DNA from 4 places in the Halolactibacillus sp. JCM 19043 genome. Region 4 is predicted to be linked to each of the others. Evidence: riboswitches for the same ligand, from Rfam matches in the RefSeq annotation. Region 4 holds a riboswitch; each other region holds the start of a gene.
The links. A riboswitch is a leader RNA that binds a small molecule or an ion and turns the genes downstream of it on or off. The one in region 4 is predicted to bind cyclic di-GMP.
Positions count from the first base shown of each region.

Region 1: it holds a riboswitch for cyclic di-GMP, as region 4 does, so the genes downstream of both, JCM19043_RS07600 (sensor domain-containing diguanylate cyclase) here and JCM19043_RS00160 (type II secretion system protein) in region 4, are expected to answer to the same signal.
Region 2: it holds a riboswitch for cyclic di-GMP, as region 4 does, so the genes downstream of both, JCM19043_RS07770 (response regulator) here and JCM19043_RS00160 (type II secretion system protein) in region 4, are expected to answer to the same signal.
Region 3: it holds a riboswitch for cyclic di-GMP, as region 4 does, so the genes downstream of both, JCM19043_RS06760 (FapA family protein) here and JCM19043_RS00160 (type II secretion system protein) in region 4, are expected to answer to the same signal.

Region 1 is NZ_BAXD01000012.1:2,723-10,308, forward strand. Features, by position in the region: gene JCM19043_RS17510 (methyl-accepting chemotaxis protein) at 1-231, opposite strand, end outside; gene JCM19043_RS07595 (RimK family alpha-L-glutamate ligase) at 403-1,278, shown strand; cyclic di-GMP riboswitch class I at 1,396-1,483, shown strand; gene JCM19043_RS07600 (sensor domain-containing diguanylate cyclase) at 1,648-3,447, shown strand; gene JCM19043_RS07605 (ABC transporter substrate-binding protein) at 3,489-4,541, shown strand; gene JCM19043_RS16390 (hypothetical protein) at 4,592-4,762, shown strand; gene JCM19043_RS07610 (endonuclease/exonuclease/phosphatase family protein) at 4,914-5,711, opposite strand; partial or broken gene JCM19043_RS07615 (PTS transporter subunit IIBC) at 5,715-7,369, opposite strand.
Region 2 is NZ_BAXD01000012.1:39,453-47,038, forward strand. Features, by position in the region: gene JCM19043_RS07750 (carbohydrate ABC transporter permease) at 1-577, shown strand, start outside; gene JCM19043_RS07755 (extracellular solute-binding protein) at 868-1,644, shown strand; gene JCM19043_RS07760 (hypothetical protein) at 1,629-2,195, shown strand; gene JCM19043_RS07765 (bifunctional diguanylate cyclase/phosphodiesterase) at 2,496-4,859, opposite strand; gene JCM19043_RS07770 (response regulator) at 4,961-5,341, opposite strand; cyclic di-GMP riboswitch class I at 5,396-5,483, opposite strand; gene JCM19043_RS07775 (sensor domain-containing diguanylate cyclase) at 5,737-6,927, shown strand; gene JCM19043_RS07780 (QueT transporter family protein) at 7,150-7,586, opposite strand, start outside.
Region 3 is NZ_BAXD01000009.1:60,525-68,110, reverse strand. Features, by position in the region: gene JCM19043_RS06770 (methyl-accepting chemotaxis protein) at 1-309, opposite strand, end outside; gene JCM19043_RS06765 (PilZ domain-containing protein) at 819-1,256, opposite strand; gene JCM19043_RS06760 (FapA family protein) at 1,431-3,461, opposite strand; cyclic di-GMP riboswitch class I at 3,533-3,618, opposite strand; partial or broken gene JCM19043_RS06755 (ribonucleoside-diphosphate reductase subunit alpha) at 3,970-6,245, shown strand; gene JCM19043_RS06750 (ribonucleotide-diphosphate reductase subunit beta) at 6,257-7,300, shown strand; gene JCM19043_RS06745 (flavodoxin domain-containing protein) at 7,310-7,586, shown strand, end outside.
Region 4 is NZ_BAXD01000001.1:31,899-39,484, reverse strand. Features, by position in the region: gene pilM (type IV pilus biogenesis protein PilM) at 1-23, opposite strand, end outside; gene JCM19043_RS00165 (A24 family peptidase) at 68-820, opposite strand; gene JCM19043_RS00160 (type II secretion system protein) at 882-1,241, opposite strand; cyclic di-GMP riboswitch class II at 1,321-1,404, opposite strand; gene JCM19043_RS00155 (type II secretion system F family protein) at 1,514-2,716, opposite strand; partial or broken gene JCM19043_RS00150 (type IV pilus twitching motility protein PilT) at 2,735-3,759, opposite strand; gene JCM19043_RS00145 (GspE/PulE family protein) at 3,771-5,393, opposite strand; gene JCM19043_RS17945 (hypothetical protein) at 5,434-5,562, opposite strand; gene JCM19043_RS00140 (pilus assembly PilX N-terminal domain-containing protein) at 5,998-6,261, opposite strand; gene JCM19043_RS00135 (hypothetical protein) at 6,344-7,216, opposite strand; gene JCM19043_RS00130 (PilX N-terminal domain-containing pilus assembly protein) at 7,491-7,586, opposite strand, start outside.

The DNA of each region.
Region 1 (7,586 bases), on a different contig from region 4:
CTCCAATTGAAAGTCTTCACGGTTACTGAAGGCTTCTATTTTATTCTCGTAGTCAGTAAAAGTATCCTCAAACCGCGAACCGAGCTGGGCCATTTCTTCTTTTTCAATAATCGCTCGTTCAATAATGGCGGTGTTCTGATATGAAATAAAGCTAGAAATAGCGACGGGTAAAATAAGCAGTAACATCATAAAAGCAGGTAATAAAAATTTAATTTGTTTAACACGTGACATAATGGTCTTCCCCTTCTGCATGTAGTTTTTTATCTCTTTACTGTATATGTCGTCAGCAGGAGCGTAAATGTGAAGAACATTGACTTGAAAAAGTGAAAATAAATCAGATTTTTCAGTCTCTTTTTCCTTGAATATCACAAGTTTAGTTAAATATTGAAAGGATGGATCGAAATGAATGGGTGGTTAATTTATAATGGTAGTCTAAAGACAGAGAAGTTTCAACAAGTGCATACCCGTTATCTTAGACAGGCAAAAAAACAAGGCATCGAGCTCACGTTAAAACGAAACGATGAGGTGATGGTGTTGCTAGGAGAGGCGCATCTGTCGCTCACTCAATTAGAAAACATTGATTTTGTCTTGTTTCTAGATAAAGATGTGTTACTCGCCAAACAATTAGAAGCATTAGGTCTACCGATCTTTAACACGAGTCAGGCGATTGAGCAGTGTGACAATAAAGGTTTGATGCACCATGTGCTTGCGACTAAAGGCATTCGGCAACCGAAAACCATCGTCGCGCCGCTCATTTTTCAAACGGGTCAATCTTTTCCAGAGGCGTTCTTAGACCGAGTCAAAGAGACACTCGGATTTCCTCTGGTCGTGAAAAAAAGTTTTGGTTCCTTTGGGGAAGGGGTGTATTTAGTTGAAACAATGGCGGCTTTAAAGCAATACAGCGAAGCATTAAAACATACGCCACATCTGTATCAACAATATATCCAATCAAGTCATGGACGTGACATAAGAATTCATGTGATAGGTGACGAGGTCGTTGCCAGTATGTTACGTCAGTCAGATACAGATTTTAGAGCGAATGTCACTAATGGCGGAAAGATGTCTGTTGTAGACGTACCAGACGACTTTAAACGACTAGCCATTGAAGCGACACAGGCACTGGGACTTGATTTTTCGGGTGTGGATTTATTATTTGACCAAGATGAACAACCGGTTGTATGTGAAGTAAACTCAAATGCGCATATAGAGAATATTTATCATGCGACTGGGATAGACGTGAGTGAAAGGATTCTCACGCATATACTCACGCGTGTTTAAGGCGGAAGATGATTATATTATGACAATGGTGTGACAAGTTAAGACAAATTTTGCGACATAATACTTAAGAAACACCAAAAAATAGTGGATTTTTTTGTACATTATGTTACGATAAGACTAGGATAAAGGCAAAACTATTGAAAAATAGTGACGCAAAGCTTCAGGTCTTCGGTGCATATTGTACCATGACGGCTGGGTTACCGATATAGTCTCATTACCGGTTTTGTCGATCCTTTCTTTGGGTCGGCTTTTTTAATGGTGTTAAGTTCTTTAGACGTCATTTAAAACTTCAAAAAGTATAGTGAAACAAGCCAATCTAATAGATTAACGCGTAAGCGATGCAAACTAATAGGAAAAGAGGTGGGCAGTATGCGAATGACGGGCATGTGGAAGTTTATGTTGCTGTTGTTATTAGGGATTGTGCTAAGACAATGGGATGTTCAAGTATCCTATAGTCTGTATCTCCCCCTTTATTTCTTCGTACCGATTTTAGCTCTACGTTTATGCCGGCTTCAGTATGCTGTTGTCTTAACAAGTCTATTAAGCATCCTATTTATCTTCATGGGAGACCCGATCATTTTTCATTTGATGATGGTTGTTCATGTGTTTGTGATTGGTGTGCTTTACGAGCGCTTCCGTCGCAATTTATTTACTTGGACGATTGCGTATACGCTCATCGGTTTCGGTGCGAGTTATGTCGCTGTCCAACTACTTGTCGACTCGAATAGTTTAGAATTATTGTATAAAGTAGAAGTATTATCATATTGGTTAATGCTCCTATTTGTCAGTCTGTTGACGGATGTGTTATTTTTAATCCTTCCTCAGTTACCATTGTTTAATCGATTACCGATCAAAAGAGAACCCGTACGCTTTAATGAACTTATTTTTATGGGGGTCAATCTTGTTGCAATCCTCCCGCTCATCTTAATCACCATTGTCCAATCAATGTCTTTAGAACATCAAATGTTGATGACCTTTGATGACCGGACAGAGGCCTTGGAGTCTGTGCTGACAGAACAGATCAACCGTCTTGACGAGACAGAAATCCAGCGGCTAGAAATTGGTTCGGCTATTGATCGGGGACGTTTAACGGAAGTGATTGATCGGCACATTGGCACAAGAGAAGAATATATGTACATATTAAACACCGGTGGTGAAGTGTTTCTTCGCTCATCTCTATCTGATCAATTCGATGTGTTTAATCAAACGTTGTCTAAAGGGGTCATATATCAACCGAATGACGATCGTCATGTTTGGCTTAGTCGAAGAGGCATGACACCGAGGGATTGGTATCACGGTTATGTTGTGAGTGAGTTGACGGTATTAAACCGACCCGCCTATTATTTCATTCGTATGGCGGATGCTGTTGTTGAACAAATGAAAGCGATTTATTATTATCATATCCTGATGTTGATTGTCTTTCTAACTTCATTTGTCATCGGTCTTTTAAGTGAACGGGTCTTATTAAATCAAATTGAAGGCATTACTCGAATGGCCGATCAAATACCACGTCGCATGATGCATGAACATCCGACCCAAATACCATCGACCCGCATATTAGAGGTGAAAATATTAGCTGAGCGTCTCGCAAAAGTTGATAAACAACTGCGGCGTATGTTTAAAGAATTAACGAATACGAATCGTGAACTCAATGAAAAAACGTCAGAACTCAACGCCTCAAGGAAAGAGCTGTATCATGTCGCTCATCACGATGCACTTACGGATTTACCGAATCGCCGGTTGTTTTATCATACACTAGAGAAAAAAATTGACCGTGAGGATAGTTTCGCCTTGTTTTTCCTTGATCTGGATGATTTTAAAGCAGTGAATGACCGGTACGGTCATAAAGAGGGAGATACGCTGTTAAAGCGTGTGGGTGATCGTCTGAAAAGTTTAGAGACAGAGTTTCCCGTTCGATTTTACCGATTAGCGGGTGACGAATTCGTCGCCATTTTAAAACGTGATCATCATGAAGATGTCGCCTTTTTCACAAAGACGTTAAAAAAGACGTTTAGCACCACGTTTTATATTGCGGGAGAAGAACAACAGATGAGTGTAAGTATTGGTCTGAGTTTAATGCCGGAAGATGGCTCAACATTTGAAGAACTGCTGCATATTGCAGACCAATCGATGTATGAAGATAAAAAGGTTTCTAAAGGAAAAGAATAAAACGCAGCTTATATTTGGAGGCAGAAGGGAAGGGATCGGTCATGGCTAAAGGTTGTCGACTTGTTTTGTTTATCTTATTAACCATCACCCTTGCCGCATGTGAACAAAAACCAACAGATTACGAACCCATAAGCGTTTCAGCTAATCCTTTAGCAATGCCAGCGGAGGATGAGACGTTACTCATCTGGACAACGGCAGATATACTGACCGGTTCAATGGATTACTTTTTTGAGAACGAAACGGATATGAAACTTGAACTAGAAGTGATTAATCCGGCAGAAGTCGTAGACCGTTATTATGAAGCATTGACGTATAAACGTCCGCCTGATTTATTTTTTATTCCCGATGAATACGTTGGTTTGTTTTCTGAAATTGATGGGCTTGTTGATTTTAATGACCTTATTACGGAACATAGTTTGTATCAAGACTTACCGCGTCCATTAATGGACCGCTACATTAATGTAGAGGGTGAGCGTTACGGTGTGCCGCTGACTTACTTTCCATACGTTACCTACTACCGGCACGACTTGTTAGAAAGTAACGGGTTTCCAAGTGAACCTGAGGCGTTAGCGACCTACATGGAAACAAAAGCGAATTATTTTACGATGGCCCGTACATTTGTCGATCAAGAAAAGTTCATCTTCGAATCCAATCAGGCGTTACTGCAACTTGGGTTAAGGACGCATTATCCATTCGATCACAACTATGTCTATCAGTTTGATACCGGATCATTTGAGCAATTGATTGATGTTGTGTCTTTATTTTATCAAGCCGATATTAGACCAGAGAGCTCGATTTGGTCTAGTCACGGCCAATACTTACTACAAAATGATCAATTAATTATGTTCCAAATGCCGACGTATGGCACCGCTCATTTAGAACGTTGGGTGCCAGAACAAGCAGGGAAGTGGCGCATGACACAGCTACCGCTGGGGCTAAACGGTATTGACCGGGAAGGGTCAATGGTCGCCTTAATGAGTGAGAAAAGTCATTATCAAGACACGGCCTTTAAGTTACTTCAAGCGATGACGCGTGATCAAAACTATCAAGTACTCAATGAATCAAGTCACCGTATGCTAGACCAAGAGACTTGACCAGTTATTATACGGATTATTTAAACGAAAGTATGACAGGACGCCCTTCAATGCTTGACTTATATGCCAGACGTCATTGGTACAATACGATGTTTGATATCAACAAAGGCGTAGAAATGACGCCACTACTATTTAATAAAACACATGACCGGTTAAAAGAAGAAATAAGGTTGGATCAACGAATTCTCATTGACCACTTTGTCAGTGAAGCTAGTGAATAGGTGAATGAGAAGCTTCCATATGAATGGAGTCATCATCGTTTTGTACCCATTTGAGTAGCGAAGTTTAAACGTATTTAAGCAAAAAATGAAGGCCACACCTTTAAAAAAGGTGTGGCCTTCATTTTTATGCATGTGACTTTACAATTCAGGTTTATATATCTAACGACACCGTCACATCGACTCCAAAATGATCGGATACAATGGGTTGATTATCGTCATTAAAAATTACATGTGAGACAGGCACAGAGAAAGGTTGATTCATAAAAATATAATCAATCCGTTTACTACCTGACGCATGTTTCCAACCATCAATCACCCCTGGTACCGTCATACCGGTATCTTTGTCATGAGCCAGTGTATACGTATCATATAACCCTTTACTCATTAAATAGTCATACCCTTCCTTTCTTACAGCAGCCTCGGTATTAAAGTCACCAAGAATGAAAGTAGGTCGGGACGCGTCTATGTGCGTGAGTAACCGGTCAAACTGTTGTTGTGACGGTTCGTCTGGGTCATCCCAAAATCCGTGATGCGTAGAGAGGCAGTCAATCATCTGATCATGATAATCAAGCGTCAGTTTAATCGCCACCCGTGTTTTCCAGTAGGTCTTATCTGTCGTCTCGGTTAGCGTTATAACAGATGTGTCAATGACCGGATGTTTCGTTAAGATGGCGACCCCTTCTTCGTATCGATCATAGCCAATATGCGCCATTGCCCAGTGATAGGAATAAGTGAGGCCGTATGCTTGTAACTTCTCAGCGATCACGCGCGCAAAGTTATCTTCATGAATTACTGTCTCACCAACAGGAGGAGAATCTATTAACTGATTGACTTCCTGTAAGGCAATGACATCATAATTATTTGCGATGATAGTTTTTATGAGCGTATCCAGTTTCTCTTGTTGATTGTCTTCGATATAACTATGCGTGTTTAATGTGAGTAGCCGCATGAATTAATCTCCTAAGTAATCTTGTACCTCAGATTTTAACACATCGGCTTTTGGTCCGTAAATCGCTTGAACACCATTATCTTTTAAAACAAGACCAAGCGCACCGGTTTGTTTCCAAGCTTTTTCTGTGCCAACCTTCTCACGGTCTTTAACCGTGACACGTAACCGCGTCATGCAGGCATCGACGTCTTCAATATTGTCTTTCCCACCTAATAGGTTGACAATTTGTTTCACTTCACTAGAACCCTCACGTTCTTGACTGTTCGTTCCGCTTTTAGCGGCTGCTTGTTCCCCGTTGTCATCGGTGTAGTTACCTAAACGACCAGGTGTCGGCATCTTGAACTTCTTAATCATGAAGTTAAAGATCACATACGTTACGATAAAGAAGATGATATTCACAATCACAAAGTTCACAAGGTCCATGACTAAACCAGCATTAATACTCATCGGTAGACGGGTTAAGAATTCAATGTTACCAAACGTATGCACCCGAAGGTTTATCAGGTCAGCAGAGGCAAAAGCTAGACCGGCAATCACCGCATATACCCGTAAAGAACAGGGGCAGCAAACATAAACATAAATTCAATCGGTTCTGTTACCCCGGTTAAGAAAACAGCGAGTCCCGCAGATAAGAACATCGATTTATATTTTGTTTTCTTATCATCATCCACATTTTTATACATCGCAACGGCTGCCGCAATCAGAGCGGATGTGGATAGAATCATTTGACCAACTTTAAAGCGTGCTGGTGTGATACTGTTGAGTAACGCATCATAACCTGCTGTGTCACCTGCTTCTCGTAAGTTATTTAAATCAGATACCCACGCTAACCAAAGTGGGTCTTGTCCGGCCACAATTTCTCCAGCGTTAGAGCCTGTGAGAATTGTGTAGATGCCGCCGAGTTCTGTATAGTTAATCGGTACCGTCAACATGTGGTGTAAACCAAACGGTAGTAGGAGACGTTCGAGTGTACCGAATACAAACGGTGCGATAAATGGCGCACTATCACGTGAGCCCGCAATCCATTCGCCAAAATTATTTAACCCACCTTGGATGAATGGCCAGACAATAGACATCACAACCGCTACAATGACAGACCATAAAATGACGACAAATGGAACGAAACGCTTGCCGTTAAAGAATGCTAATGCTGCCGGTAATTTTGAGAAATTGTAGTATTTATTAAACACCATAGCCCCAATAAAACCAGAAATAATACCGACAAACACACCCATATTAAGAGCAGGTGCTTCAAGGACCATCGTAAAGTAATCGCTTACGATAAGTTCACGACCAAATAAAGAGTTCACGACAGCTTCGCCGTCATTGACCATACCGGCATTCACGCCAAAAATAGCGCCTGTGATCCGGTTAATTAAAATGAAGGATAGAAGTGCCGCAAAGGCACCGCCGGCACGCTCTTTTGCCCACGAACCACCAATGGCCACGGCAAAGAGAATATGTAAGTTACCGATGACGGCCCAACCCATCTCTTCCATGACACGACCGATTGAAAGGAGTAATGTGATATCACCGCCGGCCATGGCCACAACTTTTCCTAATGAAATCATAATACCTGCAGCTGGCATCACAGCTACAACCACTAATAAGACTTTACCTAGCTTTTGCCAGAAGTCAAATGAACCAAATTTTTTCATAATAAATCCCTCCGCTAGTTAGTTTATCTATTTTTTGTGCTAGCGTTTGCACAAATCGATAACTAGTATTCTAAAGGATAGCAAAAGGTTATGCAAGTGTTTTCTTTTAAAACATGTAAACACTTGTATGTATAAAACAAAACAATGATTAAACTAGTGTTGTATATATTATAACGAAGAAAACGTTTGCACAATTGATAAGTGCTTAAAGTCTTAT
Region 2 (7,586 bases), on a different contig from region 4:
ATATCCGATTCTCTATATGTTTGTGACGAGTATGAAGTCATTAAATGATTTACTTGATACGGCGATTAACTGGATTCCTTCCAGCGTCTACATGACTAACTATAAACAAGCGTATGAAGTCTTAAACGTTAGACCGGCTTTACTTGGAAGTTTACAGATTGCGCTGTTTCCAACCATCTTACAAGTGATGATTGCGTCCCTTGTTGGATACGGATTTAGTCGTTTTGACTTTCCGCTTAAAAAGTTTTGGTTTGGACTGATGATTTTTAGCTTTATCGTCCCGCCGCAAATTACCATGATGCCGACTTACCGGTTATTTAGTGATTTAGGTTTAACGGGTTCAATCTTAGCCTTTATTATTCCCGCCGGACTTGGGCAAGGGTTAAACAGTACCATTTTCATTCTGATTTTTTATCAGTTCTTTAAACAAACACCGAAGTCGCTCTATGAAGCGGCTGAAGTTGACGGGGCGAGTCAATTTACTAACTTCTTTAAAATTGCGATTCCAATGGCTGTACCAGCTTTATCGTCTCGTTCTTATTCTCATTTGTCTGGTATTGGAATGAAACGTATTTAACCTCGCTGTATTTAACGAGTTCGAGCACAGATATAACGACGATTTTATTACAGTTACAGTCGTTTAGTCAAAACTATGAAACACTCTATCCTGCCACAGAAGCAGGACCAAACAAGATTAATGAGGGGATTAAGATGGCCGGTACGATGGTCAGCATTTTACCACTCCTTATTACGTATTTCTTTTTACAGCGATACTTCGTTGAAAGTGTCGACAACACTGGTATTACGGGCGAATAATTTCGCCCTGTGATATAAATTAAATTCCATTAAAGAATGGGGGAAGTAAAAATGACGAGAAAATCATGGCTTTTGATCTTGTCGGTATTGATGGCTTTAGTGTTAGTAGTTTCAGGGTGTGGAGATGATGGTGCTGCCGATGATGGTGGTAACGATTCGAATGCTGAAACAGATGGTGGCAGTGATGAAGGTAACGATGAAGGAACAGATGAACCAGCTGGCTTACCGCCAATGACAGAAGAGGACATTACGTTAACGTATGCGTCATGGCAAAACTTTGAACTGCAACAATTCTTAGCTGAGAAGTTTATGGAAAAATATCCAAACATCACAGTAGAATTGCATCAACTTGAACAAGAAGGTTGGAATGACCATTTAACAAACCTCGCATCAACAGGTGACTTACCAGATGTGTTCTGGTACTTAGGTAACGTCGATGTGCCCATTAGAAACATGTGGTTAGGTGACTTTACTGAGTTATTTGAAAGTGATCCAGAAAGTGATATGATCTTAGATACATTGAAAGATCAAGGATATTTTGATGGTGAACGTAAAATGGCCGCACCTGCCGGTTACTTACCGTACACAATCTTCTTAGATGAAAATCTCTTCAAAGCACAAAACGTTGAGATGCCATCACCGGATTGGACATGGAATGAAATGATTGACTTAATTAAAACAATGACCGTGCCTGAAGAAGGCATCTTTGGATACAATACTTTCACTAAACTTGTCACAATGGGACCGATTGTGAACGGTGACAATATTGGTGAATTTGGTTGGGACGGAGAAAAGTATGACCTCACTGGTTGGTGGATGATTCTTTAGCGCTCCATGCTGAACTTGTGCGTAATGGTAACCACTCGCCATTCTTTGATACAGATGAAGCAGAAGCTGCTTTTGGTGACCGTTTACTATGGGCTGCCTCATCAGGTCGCGTAGCGATGCAAATGGATGCATGGTGGACAGTGGACCTCTTTAAGACAGATGAGTTTGTCGATAAAGGGATCAAATGGGTCCCTTACGTTGTGCCAAAAGGTGACGAAGCTTCAACAGAAAACAAACCAGCCTTTGTTGACTTTGGTTCGATTTCAGCCGCGACAGAACACCCACGTGAAGCTTATGAATTACTTAAATTCTTCGGTTGGGGTCTAGAAGGTTGGGATGCGAAGTTAGAAGCATTTGAAACGTTAACGCGAGAAGACGGTACGAAAGTATTTACTCATCCAGACGGCTTACCAATCGTTGATGATGCCGCAACATGGGATCGCTTACGTCAATTACTTCCTGAAGAACAATATTATGATGATTTCTTAGCACGTGCGAAATCACCGGTTCCATTAGGTGGCGCGGCGATGCAGGATTCCAAACGTTCTTAGATGAAGTTTACTTCGGTGGTGAATATGGAGATATTGAAGCTGCAGCAATTAATGGTGATGTGAATCCATATGATATTTCTGCTGACTTAACAGAAAAAATCAATCAATATCACCAACAAGCACTTGATGAACTCTTCTATTAAGATCGAGTAGCACGTTAAAAAACAATGACAGAAAAAGCTTAAAATAACCCAAACAAAAAGCACTGTCTGATGACTCAGGCAGTGCTTTTAAAATCGTTTAAAATGATAAAAAAAGAGGGGGATGGTTAAGTGTGTTCATAGGTTGTGATAAAGTCGATCAGGCATCTTTAGGTACTGGCTTACTAAAGTAATAGCCTTGCAGTATATCACAGTGCATCCCGCGTAATAATTCAACATGGGCTTTGGTCTCGACGCCTTCAGCGACAAGTGACATATTGAGACGATGACCAAGTAAAATAATCGAATCAGTAATATCCCGGTCGTCACGGTCATCTAAAATATCAAAGATAAACGACTGATCAATTTTTAAATAATCAATCGGAAATTGCTTCAAGTAATTTAATGAACTATAACCAGTCCCAAAATCATCAATGGCAATCTTTACACCAAGCGCTTTTAACTCTTGTAAAATCACAAGGGCCGTTGCGGCATCCATCGCCATCGATTCAGTAATTTCAATCGTAATCAGTGAAGGGTCCACGTCGTAACGTTTTAAAATTGTTTCTATCCGTTCGACAAGGTTACGCTGGTAAAACTGACGAATAGATAAGTTTATACTGATGGGAAGGATAATGTCAGCTTTTTTTAATGAACGGATCGTTCGGGCAACTTCTTCAATCACCCATTCCCCAATTGGGATAATCAGTCCTGTTTCTTCCGCCAGTGGAATAAAGACGTTCGGTGGAATTAATCCACGTGTTGGTGATTCCCAGCGAATAAGAGCTTCCGCCCCGTGGATGACACCTGTTTTTGTTTCGATTTGTGGTTGATAATGTAAGACAAACTCATCGTGTTCAATCGCTTTACGCAAAGATGATTCTATTTCTAATATCCCTTCCATTTGAACGGGAAGATTCGTTTGATAGAACTGAACCGTGCCCCGTTCAATATTTTTGGCATGATACATCGCTTGATCAGCTTTTTTCACGAGTTGTTCAGAAGTTAATGCATCGTCTGGATAAAAGCTCACACCGATGGTGGGTGTGTTGACGATATCAATGCCATCAATCACATACGGCTGACTCATTAAGTGAATCAACTCGTTCGCATAGCGCTCGACATCTTTTATGTGTGCGTTTTGATAGACAATAATAAATTCATCACCACCATAGCGGTAAAATTGGCGCATGTCTACTTGAGTCGTGAGAATCCGCTTCGCGATTTTCTTTAATAACTCATCACCCTTCGCATGACCGAGGGTGTCATTAATCAGTTTAAAGCGATCCAAATCAATGAACAAAAGCCCAAAGGATGTGATGATAGGATCATTAATGAGTTGATCAATATCTTTGGAGAGAGCGATTTGATTTTTTAACCCCGTTAAATGATCATGATAGGCGAAATAACGTAACTCTTCATTCAGACGTTTCTTTTCGCTCACGTCTTTAGCGATACAGTTAATGCCGTGCACATGATCATCAATCACCATCGGAATCAAGGTGATATTCAACGTCCGTTTTGTGCCTTGTTTTGTTTGAATGACTGTTTCATATTCAATCGAGTGACCGTTTGCGGTCGCATGGAAGTTCGTGAGTGTTCGGGCAAGTAAGTCTGGTTCAATAAGAAAGTTAAATGTTCGACCAAGTAAATCGCTTCGGTGATAACCGGTGAGTTTAGTGGTAGCTTCATTTAAGGCAGTAAAATGTCCGTCTAAGTCAAAGGTCATCACCGCATCCACGTTTTCTTTAAACAACGATTGGTACTCGACTTCTGACTGTTTTAATCGCTCTTTCATACGATACGTTTCGGTCGTATCACGTAACAGTCCAACGATACCATAGATCTCACCGTGTTTTGACAGTGGCATGGCTTTTATGTGCAGCTGTTTTTGTTGGTGGTCTTTCGTAAGACCAGTTAATTCAAGTTCCGTTGTATTACCACTTATCACTTTATTAAAAGCTAACTGTGCTTTTTTATGGTCCTTGGTACTAATGATATCAAGAAAATGTAACCCTTCACTTGATGCGTCGGTATGATGAAAAAGTTCTTTCGAAATCGCATTCGCATAAATCAAGTGACCCTCATTATTCAAAGTGAATACACCGTTAGGTGTTTCGTGATAGAGCACATTTTTAGCGAGTGAATGAAGTGTCATCACGTCTTGATAGAGATGGAAAGTACCGATAATAGCGACGGTATTTTTTAATTGGACCGTTTCCAATTGAACCGTCACCCATGTGTCATGTTCATGTATGGCTGGAGCTGTTAAGGTGTACTTACCATCTGTATGTAGAGAAGTCGTTAACATATCGTAAGCCGTATCATTTAAGTCAAGCACCTCCTGAATATGGATAGGGCTCGACAGGTTATGTTTTAAGAACCACTGTTTAATTGGTGGACTTGTATGTGAAATAGATGTTAAAGTGAGTGTCTCGTCAAAAATAATAATCGCAAAATCTTTTAAATCATAAAGCGCTAACAGTTCATGTTTAGTAAGGGAGTGAAAACGTTGACTCGGCATGGGTATCACCTCGCATCTCGTTAGAATAGTTACGTATAAGTATACTACAGATAGGTGGATATGACTAATTGTTATGTGTAAAAAACCACTAATCTTAGCGATTAGTGGAAAAAATTAATGACTTGAGTGATAAAGAAGTTTATGAACCCGTTCGGGAGGGCATCAAAAAAGGGCTTAACGACAAAGTCTTTAGCACCGATATGAAGGGCCTCTCGTACGTGCTGTTTTGTCCCCATAGAGGAACACATCATTACTTTTGCCTTAGGGTCATAATCAATGATGGCTTGTAAAGCAACGAGTCCTGTCATCTGTGGCATGATCATATCCATTAAGACAAGATCGGGATGATTGTCTTTGTATAGTTGAACGGCTGCGTTTCCGTTACTAGCTTCAATGATGGTGTACGCTTTCTGTTGTTGAATGATTCGCCTTAGCCATTGTCGCATAAAACGAGAGTCATCAACGATTAAAATCGTTGGCATTTGAATCCCTTCTTCCGATAATGTGATTCAAAAGATAAATCATCCTACCATTCCATAGGTAGCTCGGCGGTCATAGAGTGGGAGACTCCTTAGATCCGTAGCTTTGCGTCATACTTTTTCAAATATTTTGCCGTTATCGTATGGATGTTTATACTTTTAACGTTCCCTATTGTAGCGAGTTTAAACACAATTGTAAATGGGATGAAAGGGCTTATTGTGATCCAAACGGCTAAAAAGAATAATCTTTAAAATAATGGGGACTTTTTTAACGATTTTGTTTGCATTTTCATTATTTGCTGATAAAATTTTAATATTGACAAAAGAAAGAGAGAAAAGAAAGGAAACTTTTCTTATTTAACCTGTTCATTTTATATACGATGAAGGAGATAGACATCATGAAACCATGGTTAAATCAATACGCTTACAAAAGTATCATCGGGTTAGTTTGTTTCATCGCGATATCAACATTTATATCATCAATTGTCACCGTGATACTATCACTCATTGTTTTGGGTTTAAGCGGTTATTATCACCGTGAAAAGACGAAGCAGATCGATGACATGAGTCAAGCCCTTAGTGCAAAAACGAACGATGTTGCTCTCTTAAGGGAAACTTTATCAGAAGCAGAACGCGATAAAGCGGAGTATGAAGCTTTCTTTGATGCGTTTGACGGGGCAACGCTTTATATTGAAGATGTTAAACAACTCGCGTTTTACTACTCGCTTGGTGTCGAAGGGTTATTTGGTTATACGCAAGCACAGTTTAACCAAGATGGGCGCTTATGGCATCAGCTTGTTCATCCAGATGACTTAGCTGATGTTGTCGACCATCACCGGTTATTATTTCAAGGCGTCAGTGTTGATCACACTTTCCGGATCACTCATCCGACCGAGGGAGAGAAGTGGATTCAAAAAATCGCCAAGCCGATCGCCGATGACAAAGGTAGGATTATTAAAATTTACGGGAAGTTTGTTGATGTGACGGCACAAAAAACGTTAGAACATCAGTTAAGAAAAATGGCGTATTTTGATGATTTAACGGATTTACCGAATCGTAAAATGTTGGATCGTCATATTAAAAAAGCCCTCGCACGCTCTAAACGTCACGGTCATCCATTCTCTATGATGTTTTTAGATTTAGATGATTTTAAAGCGATTAATGACGAACTTGGCCATGAGGTGGGTGATTTGTATCTCGTCGAGATTACTAAGCGACTGGATGACTGTGTCAGGGAAGAAGACTTGATTGCGCGTTTCGGTGGAGATGAGTTTATCGTTGTGTTTGAAGAGACAGAACAACAAGAAATCGAAACCATTGCCGAACGCATTCTTGACAGCTTACAATCACCGGTATTTATTCGATCACATGAACTAAAAGTGTCCGCCAGCATTGGCATCAGTCTATATCCTGAACATGGTGAAACGAAAGAAGCTCTCATTCGCCGGGCAGACCAGGCGATGTATGCGGCTAAGCATGATGGGAAAAATCATTACCAGGTGTATCACGAAGGGTTAGAAGATTTAGAACCAGAAGACGAGGGGATTTTTCAAAAGTGGATTAATGCCTTGTTTTTTAACAGCAATTAAGTGGTCCCATTGAAAAAAATTGTATAATCATTAAAGAAGTCTCCCTAGGTACTTAACATGTCGTCATCCGATTAACAAGAGGTGATCGGTGATGGTATTGTGCCAGGGGAGGCTTTTTTTGTTTATAAACAGTAAAAACCACCCGCTTTAACTTAAAAAACGGATGGTTTTATGATCATCATCAAGCCAATCTTCATTTCTATTATAGAAACAAGGCAATCATTAGGGTTGTTCGATAATTTTGTTGAAGTTTAGTGATTTATTTAAGGTGTACATCACTGGTGCACCAATCGCCATTACACCAAATTCGCCAAGGGCTGTCGTTAAATAAGTAGCCCAGAAAGGTAATTCTAGTGCGAGATATAACTCAAGCGCGATAATCGCCATCGTCGCAGTAAAAATCACCGTATTAATGACAAGCAAAGCTTTCACGTTTTTCACTGAACGGCGAATGAGAATGAGTAAGCCGAGTGATATGATGGAATGACCCACGCCAAAGAACAGGTCATACACGCCAAGTGGGCTAAAGAGGTTGGTGATAAAAACCCCCATAACAATCCCAAAAAAGTATCTTGGACTAAAGATGACCAAATGGTTAAACATTTCTGGTACACGAAACTGAACACTCATGAAACTGAGTGGTTCGAGTACGAGCGAGA
Region 3 (7,586 bases), on a different contig from region 4:
TGACTGCTGATTTTCAGTAGTAATGGTGCCTTCTAGATATTCCAACAGTTCATCTACGCGCGCTTTTTTAGTTTCATAATCGGTTAAATGCGTCTCATTACCAAACTGTAAGTAATTCATCGCCGACAAACCTTTTGATTGAACCAATTCACTTAATTCCGTTGTGAGTACCGCTCGGTTCCCCTGGTCTTCCACTTCATTTAAATCTTGGCCAAGTTCCATAATAGCCTGTGTCACAAGGGCTGTTGAAATAGATAATAAAACAAAAATAAAAATGATAACAAAACCGTACTTCCAACCAATTGACACATTATGTAAACTTACTTTCTTATTCTTTGGTTTATGTGTTCGCTTAATTTTATCTGATGTCTTTTTATTTTGTTTCTTTGCTTTCGGTCGTTTTTTCTTTTTTCACCTTGTTCTCTTTTTCTTTGTTAAGCTCTTTCGGTTTCTTCTTTTTAAATAACCTCATCCTACTTCCTCCTTTTTAAACGCTTACAATTCCTTAAAAAGTAAGTTTATCGAGTAAACAAACCACACCTTTCTATTAATATCGGCAAAGAATGAAAACTCTTAATAGCATTTTACTAATATTTTTAAAAATGTTGAGCCAATAGATGGATAGTTTTTTAAAAACGCACATAATTACCATACATAAAGAAAAAAACTAGTTTTATTAACCTAGTTTTTTGTTAGTGATAGTTTAAAATGTTACTTTGTCAGTATAACCCTTACATGTCGCTAAATGAATGCCTCTCTTTTAAAGTAGTTTCATTTATAGGTGTCGGGTCTTGATTCGTTTCTTTATTTGGTGGTCTTTATTCTTCTTTTTCCTTCCATTCAGGTTGCTTTAACTCTTCTGTTTTTTCTAAAATGTTTGCCTTAGCATGGGCTTTTTTACTGAGGGATTTGACTCCTTCAATAATTTGTTGTTCACGCTTCGGGTCCTCAATGCCTTCAAGTCCATAACGAACACCATCTGACTCATTTTTCTTCCAAGCAATTTGACCTAGCATCTCAATCGTTTCACCATCTAATTCAAACGTGACTTCTATATAAAACTCCTTGTTTGATGTCGGGATATCTAGCTTTGTTCTAAATTGCATCCCTTTAGGACTAAGATCAATAATCTTTAACCTACCTGGGTCTGTCCGAGTAACTTTGTCTTCATCTTCATGGTTTAAAATTATCACAAACTTTCCATCTATCGGTTCATTAAATAAATATCTAAATGGTTCTTTTCTTTTGTAACGCATCATATAACCTGCTTTCCCTTGTGGAAATTCTCACATTTTCTTATCTCTATATTATATCGGTTGTTTTAATGATGAGTTAAATGAAACTTCCCTTCTTTATTTAAAGAAGCTTCTATAAATTCTTGATCTTCTTCAAATGTATGGGTCCATCCCCCTACTTTAATGACCGTTCCTTCAAACACTTTTTTTAATCCGAATTTTACCTTCTTCCGATGTTTTAATTAATGTCCTGACTCCCATCTGACCACCGACCTCGTATAAGTCGCAACCTTTCTTCGCAAATAGTTCGCCGCCTCGCACAATACCTCTAACAGTGACAAACCCTTCGGCTTTTATCGTTGAGTTGATGCAAGACCGACCGAGCACCATAATATCACCAGCAGAAACCAATCGACTATTCAAGGCATTTTTAAGGAATAGATTCGCTTCTTCATTGTTTTGCATCGCACTTAAATCGATGAGGTTTTTCATCTGATCAAGCAAACGTTTAAACGTATCCATCGATACATCAATCTGGGGAATACGGAAAAAGATTTTTTTAAGTGATTCATTCACTTCTTCCCATTCTTCTTCTATTAGATATTTCTTTTCATTGGCGACTAATTGATTAAAGTATTGAATGTCTTTCGACAATGTTTTAAACCGCTTCTCTTTGACTAACAAGATTAAGGAAGTGATACTCGCATGTTTATATGGGCTATTTTTAAACTTAGGTGATTGAATAATTTGATCGATCATTTGTTGCATATCCAATAATTTATGATATAAGCCACTTAATACGTGCTGTAACGTGAGGTCGACATGACTCCCAGAGGCAATATCTGACCGATTCGCATTCCCACCTATGTGAATGGACTGCAGAGCACGAATGGTTGCCCCATTGACTGTCTGATGAATCGTCACATGCCCACCTGATTGGATTTGCATCCCTTCGGTCACATCTCCTTTTACTTCAACGTCACCACGGAAGATAATGTTACCAGAACTTAAATCAACATCCCCGTCATGTACCATCTGTGGCAACACTTTCGTTTTAACAAGTGGTCCCCGCCTTTCAATAAACGGTCGGCCATTCTCATTTGCCACAATCCTGTTATCTAACTTAATCGTACCTTTTTGCGTGACGACTTTTAATTCACGAGCAAGTCTAGGTGGCATATCTTCCCCTCTAACTGATATGCCACTTTTTCCCTTAATAGCCGGATGGATAATCGCAAGGACTTGTCCTTTTTCAACGTTTGGTATCTTTTTTCTTTCACGATAGTCAATCGCAGATAAGTCACTATTATCTTTAGAATCATTTTCTGGTCGTGTTTTTATCTTTTCTTCTAATCTACCATCTATCCCGTCAACCGGCGCCTCCCCTTTAGCAATGACAAACAGACCACCTTGTTTACTACTAAGCGCAGATTCAATCGCCTGTTCATCAATACCGTATATGACTCCTCGCTCTGTTAAGGCCGCTAAAATATCCGATGAGGTAATCGTTTGTTTTACGACAATATCCTCCACCGTTTCAATAGTAACCTGATAGCCCGGTGTTGTATCTTTTAATTTCAATTGGCGTTCAATCCCTGGTTTAATACGTAATTCTGCTTTCAACTTATCATCTGTTTCAACAATTTTCCATTCTGTTGGTTCTGACGCCTCTTCAAAAAAGAAGGTAACCTCATCTTTTTCCTTCACAAAAATAAACGTATCTTCAATCGTTTCGCCATTCTTTTTAACAAGTAAACCTTTTTCAAGTTTTAGTGACGGTTGATGTTCCTCGCTATCTTTTACGAAGAGTTGACCATCTTTTACCCATACCTTACCGCTTAATGATTGGTGATGTTCATAATGTATGGCATCTGATGCTTCTGAAATCGTTTGACTTATATCGTCTTTGTCATTCTTTTCGTGTATATCTTCTTCAATGGATGATGCTTGATTTAAATAATCAAGAAAATCATCGAGACCCATGCCATCAATCGATGTATGAGTTTCCGGCATTGTTCCTTTAATCGATGGATTTGGTGATGTTACGGTTGTATCTAGTTGATACGTCAGCTTGACTGTTGCATCTTTGTTACCTATACCTAAGAGACCTCTTTTTTCTATTTGTAGTACTTCGATCTCAACTTGTGTACGGTCTAACTGTAAGGCTTCAAGTCCCAAATGTATCGCTTCTTTCACAGTCCTGCCTTTTGATATAAACGTCGTCATCCTTTGCCCCTCTTTTCTTTCTCAACCGGCCTCTCTCTATAAATAATCATGTGTAATAATCCTGATTATCTCTGTGCAACCCGGCGATCAATAGTATGTCTACTTTAGACCCGTAGCTTTGCGTCCTTAGCTTTCGCTAAGTTTGCCCAATTATCTTGTGATTTTTTTAAGGTCACGACTAGAAATCAGTCAAACTCTATCTTTTTAACTAACTTCTTATCGTTCTTTTGTCACATATTCCTGAATACACACACGTTTTACGTCTCTTTAACATCATTGTATATCTTTCTGCCCGCGATATCTACTAGATAAACAGAGAAAGTTATACATGCTTTATTTTCTAAACAAAAAAGTATAAATAATTCTTCGTGCTTATAGACATGTATAACTTTTAACGATACAATACAAGATGTAGCGTTTTTTTTATAAATCATACACTATATATAGTGTATGATGCTTTAAACCTAACAATTTGGTATCGTCAAGCAAATAAGAAAGGAAGATAACTATGACCATTACGATGGATAAACTTCAACAAGAACTTACATACTTAGAAGCGCAATACAAGCTTAATCTCGATCAACTCAACCAAAAAATTGAAGAGGCAATAAAAGAAAACAAAGATGAAAATGAAACAGCGCTCTTTTACGCCCTCAATCGTATTGATATTGATGCACCAAACTGGTCCTTTATTGCGAGTCACTTTTTAAACAAGCAACTTTACAAAGAAGCCGGTCGTAACAGACAGCATAATGATTTTACAACGTATCCTGACTTTTATCAGCTGATCGTCACACTCACAGATAAAGGCATTTATTCTGACGCCTTACTTACGCATTATTCAAAAGCTGATATCGCTGATTTAAGTCAGTCAATCGATCCAGTGAAAGACCAATTATTTAATTATATTGGGCTCTTTCTGTTGCAGGATCGCTACCTTGCTAGAAATCATAAAAAAGAATTATTTGAATTACCTCAAGAACGGTTCATGGTGATTGCCATGACACTGATGCAACATGAACCAAAAGCTAAGCGCCTCGAACTTGTTAAAGAAGCTTACTGGGCACTTTCTAACCTTTACATGACTGTCGCAACACCTACCTTATCAAATGCCGGTAAAAGTTACGGGCAACTTTCTAGTTGTTTTATTGATACGGTCGACGATTCCTTGGACGGGATTTATATGAACAATTGGGATGTGGCACGTCTTAGTAAAGACGGCGGTGGCATTGGTGTTTATTACGGAAAAGTTAGAGCCCTTGGTTCGGATATTAAAAAGTTCAAAGGCCATTCTAGCGGTGTGATTCCTTGGATTAAATTATTAAATGATACAGCTGTCAGCGTCGATCAACTCGGACAACGTCAAGGCGCGGTGAGTATCTATTTAGATGTATTCCACAAAGATATTATGAACGGCTTTTTAGATTTAAAAACGAATAATGGGGATGAACGCCGGAAAGCTCATGATATTTTCACTGGCGTCAGCATTCCTGACTTATTTATGGAACAGTTAGAAAAAACAGATGAGGCGGGGCGTAGTATTGGCAAGTGGCATACGTTTTGTCCACATGAAGTCAAACAAGTGATGGGATGGAAAGATGAAACGGGACGAGCACTCGGCTTAGAAGATTTCTATGATGAGACAGACAAGCGTTACTTTACCGAAAAGTATGAAGAAGCCGTCAATCATCCTCTCTTATCACGTAAGACGTACCGAGCGATGGATATTATGGCGCGAATCATGATGGCACAACTTGAAACAGGCACACCTTATATGTTTTATCGTGATGAAGTGAACCGTAAAAATGCGAATAAACATGTCCATGGACGCGGTCGAACAAGTATTTTTGCCAGTAATTTATGTACGGAAATTACGCAAAACATGTCGGCCACAATGATTGTGAAAGAGTATATCGATGATGAAGGTAATAGCGTCATCGTGAGAAAACCTGGAGAATTCGTTGTCTGTAACCTCTCATCCATTAACCTTGCTCGAGCCGTGACAGATGATGTATTAACGCGTCTTATTCCGATTCAAGTGCGGATGCTTGATAATGTGATTGACTTAAATACCATCACTGTTGCACAAGCTAACTTGACGAATCAAACTTACCGGGCGATTGGACTTGGCACTTACGGTTGGCATCATTTACTCGCCTTAAAAAATATTTACTGGGAATCAGACGAAGCGAGCAACTATGCAGATGAGCTCTATGAAGAGATTAGCTATTTAACTTTGCAAGCATCTATGACACTCGCTAAAGAAAAGTCACCTTACGATAAGTTTAAAGGCTCTGAGTTTGACAATGGTCGTTACTTCAAAGACCGCCATTACGAAAGTGACCGCTGGCATCAGTTACAGCAAGCTATCCAAACGCATGGTTTGAGAAATGGTTATTTGATGGCGGTTGCTCCTAACAGTTCAACAGCCAAAATTGGTGGATCCACGATGGGATTGATCCGATCTATGCGCTCATGTACGCAGAAGAAAAGAAAAATTTTAAATTTAAAGTCACTGTCCCAGATTTAACACCTAAGACATATCCGTATTATTTAAAAGCACGACATGAGCTTGATCAAATAAAGAGTATTGAACAAAATGCTAAAAGGCAACGTCATATCGATCAAGCGATTAGTTTTAATCTCTATGTTCGTCATGATATTAAAGCAAAAGAATTACTTGACTTACACTTAGCAAGCTACCATAACAAATTAAAAACAACGTATTACGTACGATCAACGTCACAAGCAGAAATTAATGAATGTGTCGCTTGCCATAGCTAGGAGGAAAATCTATGTTAGAACAACCATTAAAAAAGATACCGTTACTGAATCCAAGTCACCCAAATAAATCAACTGGGATTATTAACGGTCAATCGTCTGGCATTCTTAATTGGAATGACTTACGCTACCCACAAATGTACGACTTATATCAAACATTGTTATCAAACTTTTGGAAAGCGCATGAGATTAATATGCAAGATGATGTTAAGGCATGGGATAAGTTATCTGACGTAGAAAAAGACGTCTTCTTACGTATTAATACACAGCTCGCTGCCTTAGATAGTTTACAAACGCCGACGATGTCAGAAGTGATGAACTATGTCACCGACTCAAGTTTTAAAGCGATTTTTGCGGTGATTAGTCAGCAAGAAGCGGTGCATAATGAATCGTATTCTTACATCTTAAGTTCACTCATCCCAACAGATGAACAAAATGTACGATTTAATGAAGCGAAGAGTGATCCCATCGTGAATAAGCGCAATCAGTTCATCTTAGATTATTACCAACAATTCAAAGATGATCCGACACCACTCAATTTATTTAAATTAGCGATCAGTTCGATTAATTTAGAAGGTATTTACTTTTACAGCGGTTTTGCGTTCTTTTATCATTTGGCCACGCACCAAAAGATGCTGAAAACAAGTACGATGATTTCTTACATTCAGCGCGATGAGATGCAGCACGCCTATTTCATTTCTCAGTTTGTAAGAATCTTACTATCAGAACAACCTGAGTTAAACACAGGAGCCAACATTCAATTTATCTATGACACGATTAAACAAGCCGTAGAACTTGAGAAAGAATGGGCGTCAGTCATTTTAAAAGATATTGAAGGGATTGATCTTGACGAATTCCATCTTTATCTTGAATATTTAGCGAATAAACGCTTCAGACAACTTGGTTTAGACAATGGTTATCCCGAACGTGACAACCCGATGCCATGGATTCATGTGTTTAGCGATGAGATGATGAATGAAACGAAGTCTGACTTCTTTGAACAAAAGTCACGCACGTACACAAAAGTGTCCTCATCTAACGGATTCGACGAATTGTAGGTGACATGAATGCACGCTTGTCTTATTTATACCTCCATCACCGGCAACACAAAAGCGGTGATGGAGATGATTTATAATGCTTTAAATCAATCTGACATTACGCCACAGCTTACTCACGTACGTGATTTAGATTTTGAGACGTTACAACACTATGACTACATCATTGTAGGAACGTATACGTTTGGAAATGGTGATATTCCTAGAGAAATGATGCCGCTGTATGAGTATCTTTCTCAAACTAACTTAAGATACGTAAGAAGTGCGATCGTTGGAACAGGCGATCGCT
Region 4 (7,586 bases):
CGATCATTTATCGATAAAAACATGTTTTCTTAAAAAGTCCCATATGCTGTCATCCTTTATAAACAGTTTAGAAAAAGCTAAAATACCAATCTAATATAGCATCGCCAGTAAAGAGGACCGTAAGGGCCGCCATACTAATGTAAGGACCGAAAGGCACTTTAGATTTCCGTGTTACTTTACCGAGCAACAATAACACTATATTGACTAACGTACCATACAATGTCGATAGTAAAAAGATAAGTAAAACGCCGCCAATGCCAAATAAATATCCGAGCACAAAGAAATACTTCATATCCCCCGCCCCCATACCACCTTGACTTAAGACAATCACGACAAAGATTAAGCCAAATCCTATCAAAGCGCCTAGAAGTGATGAATACCATGGATCAAGTGGCTCGAATAATCGCAACATAACAATCAGTGGTAAGAAAAACAGTAGAATATGATTCGGTATTAAGAAATATGTAAGATCGGTCACGATGATGATAACGGCGAGCGATACCGCAACAAGCGCAATCAGTGTGTCTAGTGTTAGACCATAAACAATGTAACTCAGCATAAAACCGATACCTGTCAGTAATTCGATCACAGGATACATCCAACTAATCTTCGTTCCACATCCACGACACTTTCCGCGTTGGATAATAAACGAAATAACTGGAATCAGTTCGAGTGCCGTTAATTGTTTATGACACTTCGGACAGTATGAGCGGTCATGTGATAAAAAGTTTTTCTTCGGTACCCTCAAACCGACAACGTTATAAAATGATCCGAGTACAAGACCAAAGATAAAGAAGGTGATGCTGTAGAATAATGTCATAACAACACTCCTAGATAGAAATAAAGACCCCTCTTTGAGGAGTCTAAACTAAAAATATTTTTTAAGATGGCGGTGTGTAACCGTCAATACTATAAATACCCTCGTCGGATTTTGATATTGTATCAGTTTCAGCTATGCCACTAGGAAGATCAGAGCTTCTTAAATCTAAATAATTAGGAATCAGATCCCCAATAGTAGTTGTACCAGATGTAAATTCTTGATTAGCATCGGCTAATCTCGCTGCATCTAGAATTAATTTAACTTCAGCTGCATCAGCATCCGTTTCCGCTTTATCAATAATATTCCCTACCGCAGGAATGGCAATCGCGACGATAATACCTAAAATAACAATAACAGCTAAGAGTTCGACTAACGTAAAACCTTTTTCTTTCTTAAGTAATGTTTTGAATTTGTTAACCATAATAATTCCTCCTCTTAATATGTGTGTAATGGATGACTTATGATGATATAAAAAAAGACTCACAACATAAATAAACCATTATGATGTCAGCCGGTTGCACTACTTGCTCTTGTTTATCCAAGTGCCCAAATAAGGATAAACCGTCAACGCATCTGAGTTATTACTTAATGCTATTATACTACAAAATGGTAACATGTCTACCATTTTATTTGGATTATTTGAACTTTATTTGCATCTTTTAGTGACAACTTTACCGATACATCTGTACTACTTTAAATACCTTCAAATAAGCTAAACATTGGAATAACAATAGCTAAAACAATCGCACCGACGACGACCGCTAAGAAGATGATCATGACCGGTTCAATCAATGCTTTAAGTTTGTCGGCCGCTTCTTCTAATTCTTCTTCATAGAATTGCGCCACTTTTTTTAACATATCATCCATTGAGCCTGTTGCTTCACCAACCGCAATCATTTGAGTGATTAGTTTAGGAAATACCCAATGCCCCTTCATCGGATCAGCTAATGATTCCCCTTCTTCTAGTGATTTATAGCTTTCTCTTAATACTTTTTTAATGACGCGATTTTCCACTACCCGTTCAGTAATCATCACAGCTTCTAAGATTGGCACGGAGCTATTTAATAATGAACTAAGTGTTTGAGTCATCCTGGCAAGCGCTGCTTTTTGAATGAACAAACCAAAGATCGGCACCTTTAATTTTACCGTATCAAAGATATAAGCAAACTTTTCTTGTTTATATAATGTGCGCACGACAACTACAGCAATAAAAATAAAGAAGAGAAGTATCCACCAAGTTGAACCAATGGATTCACTTAAATTAAGGACAAGCTGCGTATAGGCCGGTAATTCCTGATCAAATGAAATAAACATATCAGAAAAAACGGGTACTAAGAAAGCCATTAAGAAAATCGTAATAAATACCGCTAAAACCCCGATAACAGCTGGGTAAGTTAAAGCCGTAATGACTTTTTGTTTTAATTGGTATTGCTTTTCATAGTAAGTGGCCATCCTGTCAAGAATATCATCTAATCGACCACTGACCTCACCGGCACTGATCATGCTGACAAGCAGTTCTGGGAATAGCTTTGGGTAACGGCTTAAAGCGTCTGATAAAGGTTCACCCTCTTCAATATGCTCTTTCACCTCTTCTAACGCCTCAGTTAAAGCCTTACTATTCGATTGTTCAGCAAGAATTTCGGTCGCATCAACAAGTGAAATACCTGCATCAATAAGCGTAGAGAATTGCCGCAAGAAAATGACAAAGTCTTTGTTTTTAATGGGATTACCAATATAGATATCTTTATGTAAGACAGGGTTTAAACGTTTAATATCAAAAACAACTAATCCAAGTTGTTTTAACTCTAGTAATGCTTCTTTTTCGTTCTCACTTTCTAACCTGCCTGACGATAACTTTCCTTCAACCGTTCGCGCTTGATAACGATAGATAGCCATCTATCCACCTCCTTATGCTTAACTGATATATGGGTCTGCATCACGTTGAGAGATTAACCCGTCCCTTACCTTTCTTGTGATATCCATCTCCATTGTATGCATCCCTAGATCTTTTGATGTTTGCATCGTATTTGGAATTTGATGCATTTTTTCATTTCTAATAAGATTTTTTACAGCTGGTGAGTTAATTAGAATCTCAGTTGCGGCAATGCGACCACTTTCTTGCGCTTTAGGAAATAGTCGCTGAGAGATAATCGCTTCAAGAACATTCGCAAGTAATATTCTAATTTGATCTTTTTGATGAGACGGAAACACATCAATGATCCGGTCCATCGTCGAACTCGCACTCTGAGTATGCAGCGTCCCTAACACTAAGTGACCTGTTTCAGCCGCTGTAATAGCAGTTTGAATCGTTTCTAAGTCACGCATCTCGCCAACTAAGATGACATCAGGGTCTTGTCTTAAACACGCACGTAAGCCGTTTTGAAAAGACATCGTATCAAAACCGACTTCCCGCTGGTCAATAATGGATTGTTTATGTTTATGCAAATACTCAATGGGATCTTCTAATGTAATAATATGTTTATTTAAGTGTTCGTTCATGTAATCAATCATAGAAGCAAGCGTCGTACTTTTACCACTTCCTGTTGGACCAGTGACTAATACTAAACCGTGCCTTTTAGTTGCAATTTCCTTCAACACGCTTGGTAACTGTAAGTCATCAATTTTCGGAATAGCGGTCGGAATAACCCTAAAAGCAATCGAGATATTGTTGCGCTGATAAAACATGTTGACACGAAAGCGCGAGACCCTTCAATGCCATGTGATAAATCAAGTTCTTTTTCACGGATGAATTTATCCCACATATCATCCGTCACAATTGAACGCGCGAGACGTTTCGTATCTGTAGGAGATAACACCTCTCCTTTATGTGGAATCAAACGTCCATCAATCCGAAAAATCGGTACAGAGCCTACTGTGATATGAATATCTGATGCATTCTTTCTAAATGCTAGTGTCAATAAGTCTTTTAAATCCTCCAAAGAAAAACCTCCTATGCATCAATAGCGACACGCATAACTTCTTCAATGGTTGTAAGTCCCTCTTTAACTTTGAGTAAACCATCATCTACTAAGAAATGCATACCTTTATCTTTAACATAATCTTTAATTTCACGCATACTGGCATTGTTCATCATCAATTTTTTCACTTGATCATCAATAACCATTAACTCATGAATCGCCATTCGTCCCCGATAACCCGTTCCGCGGCAACTGTCACAACCAGCCCCTTCTGTTACTTCATCGATGTCAATATGGTGCTTCTCAAATAATTCCTGTTCCATCTTCGTCACAGGACGTGAGGTTTTACAGTCTTTACAGACGCGTTTAACTAAACGCTGAGCCATAACGCCTGTCAGTGATGATACGACAAGGTAAGGTTCAACCCCCATATCAAATAATCGTGGAATGGCATCAACAGCACTATTTGTGTGCAGTGTTGAAAAAACGACGTGTCCCGTTAGAGATGACCGAATAGCAATTTCAGCTGTTTCACGGTCACGAATTTCACCAACCATGATAATATTTGGATCCTGACGTAAAATCGATCGTAATCCTGCCGCAAAAGTTAAGCCAACAGCACTATTCACTTGAACTTGGTTAACCCCTTCTAGTTGATATTCAACTGGGTCCTCAACCGTGATGATATTCACATCTTCTTGATTCAGTTCATTAATCGATGAGTATAACGTTGTTGTTTTACCAGAACCGGTTGGTCCCGTTAGCAATACAAGACCTGATGGCCGACTAATAACATCGCGGTATTGTTTGAGCGTCTCCGCATGTAAATCAATTTCTGTCAGTTTCTTAAATATATTCGTTAAGTCTAGAATACGAATAACGACTTTTTCACCAAAGACCGTTGGTAACGTAGACACCCGTAAATCAATAGGTTTAGCATCAATCACTAATCGAATACGACCATCTTGTGGCATACGTGTTTCAGTAATATTTAAATTAGCTAAGATTTTCACCCGCGCAATGAGCGCGTTTTGAATACGCTTAGGTAACGTTCGATCATTTCTTAACATTCCGTCAATCCGGTAACGTACCGCAATCTTTCCTTCACTCGGGTCTAAGTGGACATCACTCGCTCTTAACGTGACACCCGTTTGTAAAATTTGATCTAGTAATTTAACAGCTGGTGCATCCGCACCCTCACCTTCCATAGAAAAATCCGCTTCCAAGTCATAATATTTATTAATAGCTTGGAGAATATCTTCCTTGGTCGCAATAACTGGTTTCACTTCAAACCCGGTTGATAATTCAATATCATCAATAGCGTAGTAATCAAGTGGGTCATTCATCGCAATCGTTAATGTATTTTCATGTTGTTCAATCGGGATTAGAATATTTTCACGCGCCAATTCTTTCGGTACTAACTCCATCAATTGTTCATTGATTGGGAAACGATATAAAGAGACACTCGAAATATTTAATTGAATCTCCAATACTTCAATTAATTGTTTTTCCGTGATATACCCTTGTTCAACGAGCGCATCACCGAGTTTTTGTCTTGGTTTCTTCTGTTCTAAAGCTGCGACAATTTCATCTTCAGTAATTAATCCTTCGGCTTTTAACACATCACCTAATTTACGCTTTAATCTTACCGCCATCATAAACCTCCTCTAATTCCCCAAAAAGAAACTCATTAAACTATTCTTTACTCATGTAATACAGGAGCTGACTAGTTACCTCCACTTGACTACCACTACTTCTTTCACCAAACGGAAAATCACCCGTATCAATCTTTTCTACCGATAGCTTTGCGCCACCTGATGTCATTAACTGATTCGCTGCGATAAAACCTTTTATGGTGCCACCTTGAACACTTAATGACTAACCACCTGAGACCAACTAACCACTAAAAACTAAAGCCACTCGTTAAAGTCATATCAGCCTGTAATTTAAAGAGTGAACCATTAATCAAATTTCATCCGCCAATTTGAATCGGAGTCGATCCGCTATAACAGATACCTAGTTGCCGAGTATCTCCAGCAGTATTTTCAGGGATATAAGGTGATATCCCTGAATCATGCTAAGTTACAGTAACTGTCCCACTTACTCTTTGTCTACGTTCCCCGACTTGTCCTTGTGACACGAGGGTAATCTCTCTTATATTGCCACTACCTTTAATCCGGTCAATCTTAATTGTCGCAAATGGCGATTCACTAGAAATTGCTTCATAATACGAATATATATTATCGTGAAGTTCACTGTCTAAATCCTCAATGAACTGATTAAAAAAAGAGCCGGTTGATTAAACCTTTCACTATCTGTTTCAACAAGCATCAGTGATTCTAGATACGCTTGATTATGGCCTGCTTCTGCAATATAAAAGGCCGCTTGATACTCTTGTTCCTGACTTGTTAGACGCACATTATTTATCGCGATTGTGCCAAGTGTAATACCCAAAACAGACAAAGTAATTATCATCAGCGCAAGTAATAGACTAGCACCTTGCTCTTCATTAAACCCCTTCACTGCACCTACCTACTTTTGTTTATATGCACATATATAACGAATCATAGTTATATTTATGACTTGTGTAGATGAGCCAAACATTTCATTTAATCTCAGATGTAGGACTTTTAATGATCAAGTCTGTATCACTTGTATTACCGAACGGAAATGTGATGACCGATAGATTTTGGAATTGAATGCTTGTCCCACCACCTCCGTCATATGTTTTTGCAAGCATAACACCGTTAATCTCTGCACCACCAGTGACTGATACATCTGCTTTAGGTGCAATCATTATCATCTCACTAAAAGTACCTCCAGAAAAACTGACTGAGTTTGAATTTGTTGCTAGATATCCACCATGCAAACCTCCTCCAGCTGTAAATTTAACAGATGCTTGTTTCACATAAACAGAGCCTTTTATCTTTTGACCACCTGAAATGGCAAAGTCACTACTCCCATAGTAAGATAGATTCATTGTCTCTACTGAGCCATCAGAATTTATTGTACTGCTTGAACCTATTTCAAAAGAGTCCTTAACATAAAGATTAAGTACACCATTACCTTGTATGATAATATGACCGTTACTTAAATCTAAAGTATTCACTATTAAATTACTGACGCCAGATCCAATTTCGAGATTCAAAGTGGTATTACTTTGCAGAGATACGGTATTAATGAATATATTCCCACCAATTCTAACGCTTTTTTTATCACTACCTTTTAAGTTAATATTTGATAGTACGGTATCATAATCAGGTGCTTCGGGAATGGTATCTATAAGTGATTCATATACAGAATAATCAAATACGGAAGATTGATGTACTTTAGGGACTATACCTTTATAATTATTTGGAAGATCCAGCAAATCATTACTTATTGAATTATTCACATAAATATGACCTTGACTGCTCGAGATACCGGACATTTGAGCTCCACCATTAATTTTAAAAGATTGTTCTGATGGTTGATCCATATATACGTCTCCATTAATAGTTGCTCCCCCTGTTATTGAAGCTCTATTCTTCACTAAGAGCGAAGCATCAACAGGAAAAGGAGGAAAATTACCACCTTTAGGTGACCAATTTACCTCAATATTATTACTGACGTTCCTTTTTTTTTCATTTACATTGCCTACTGAATTAATCGTTACATTATCACGATTATTGATAATTTCGACGGAAGCCGTTTTTGATCCCCCGTACCGCTATAATCGTAAACTACGTCATCAAAATCAGCTAGATTACTACTTAATTGATCAAAAATGCTGACTCACTTTGAGTGTTTTCATATATTTCAAGTATCTTCTCTTCAATTTTTAAGTAAGTCTCATTCACTCCAGCTTC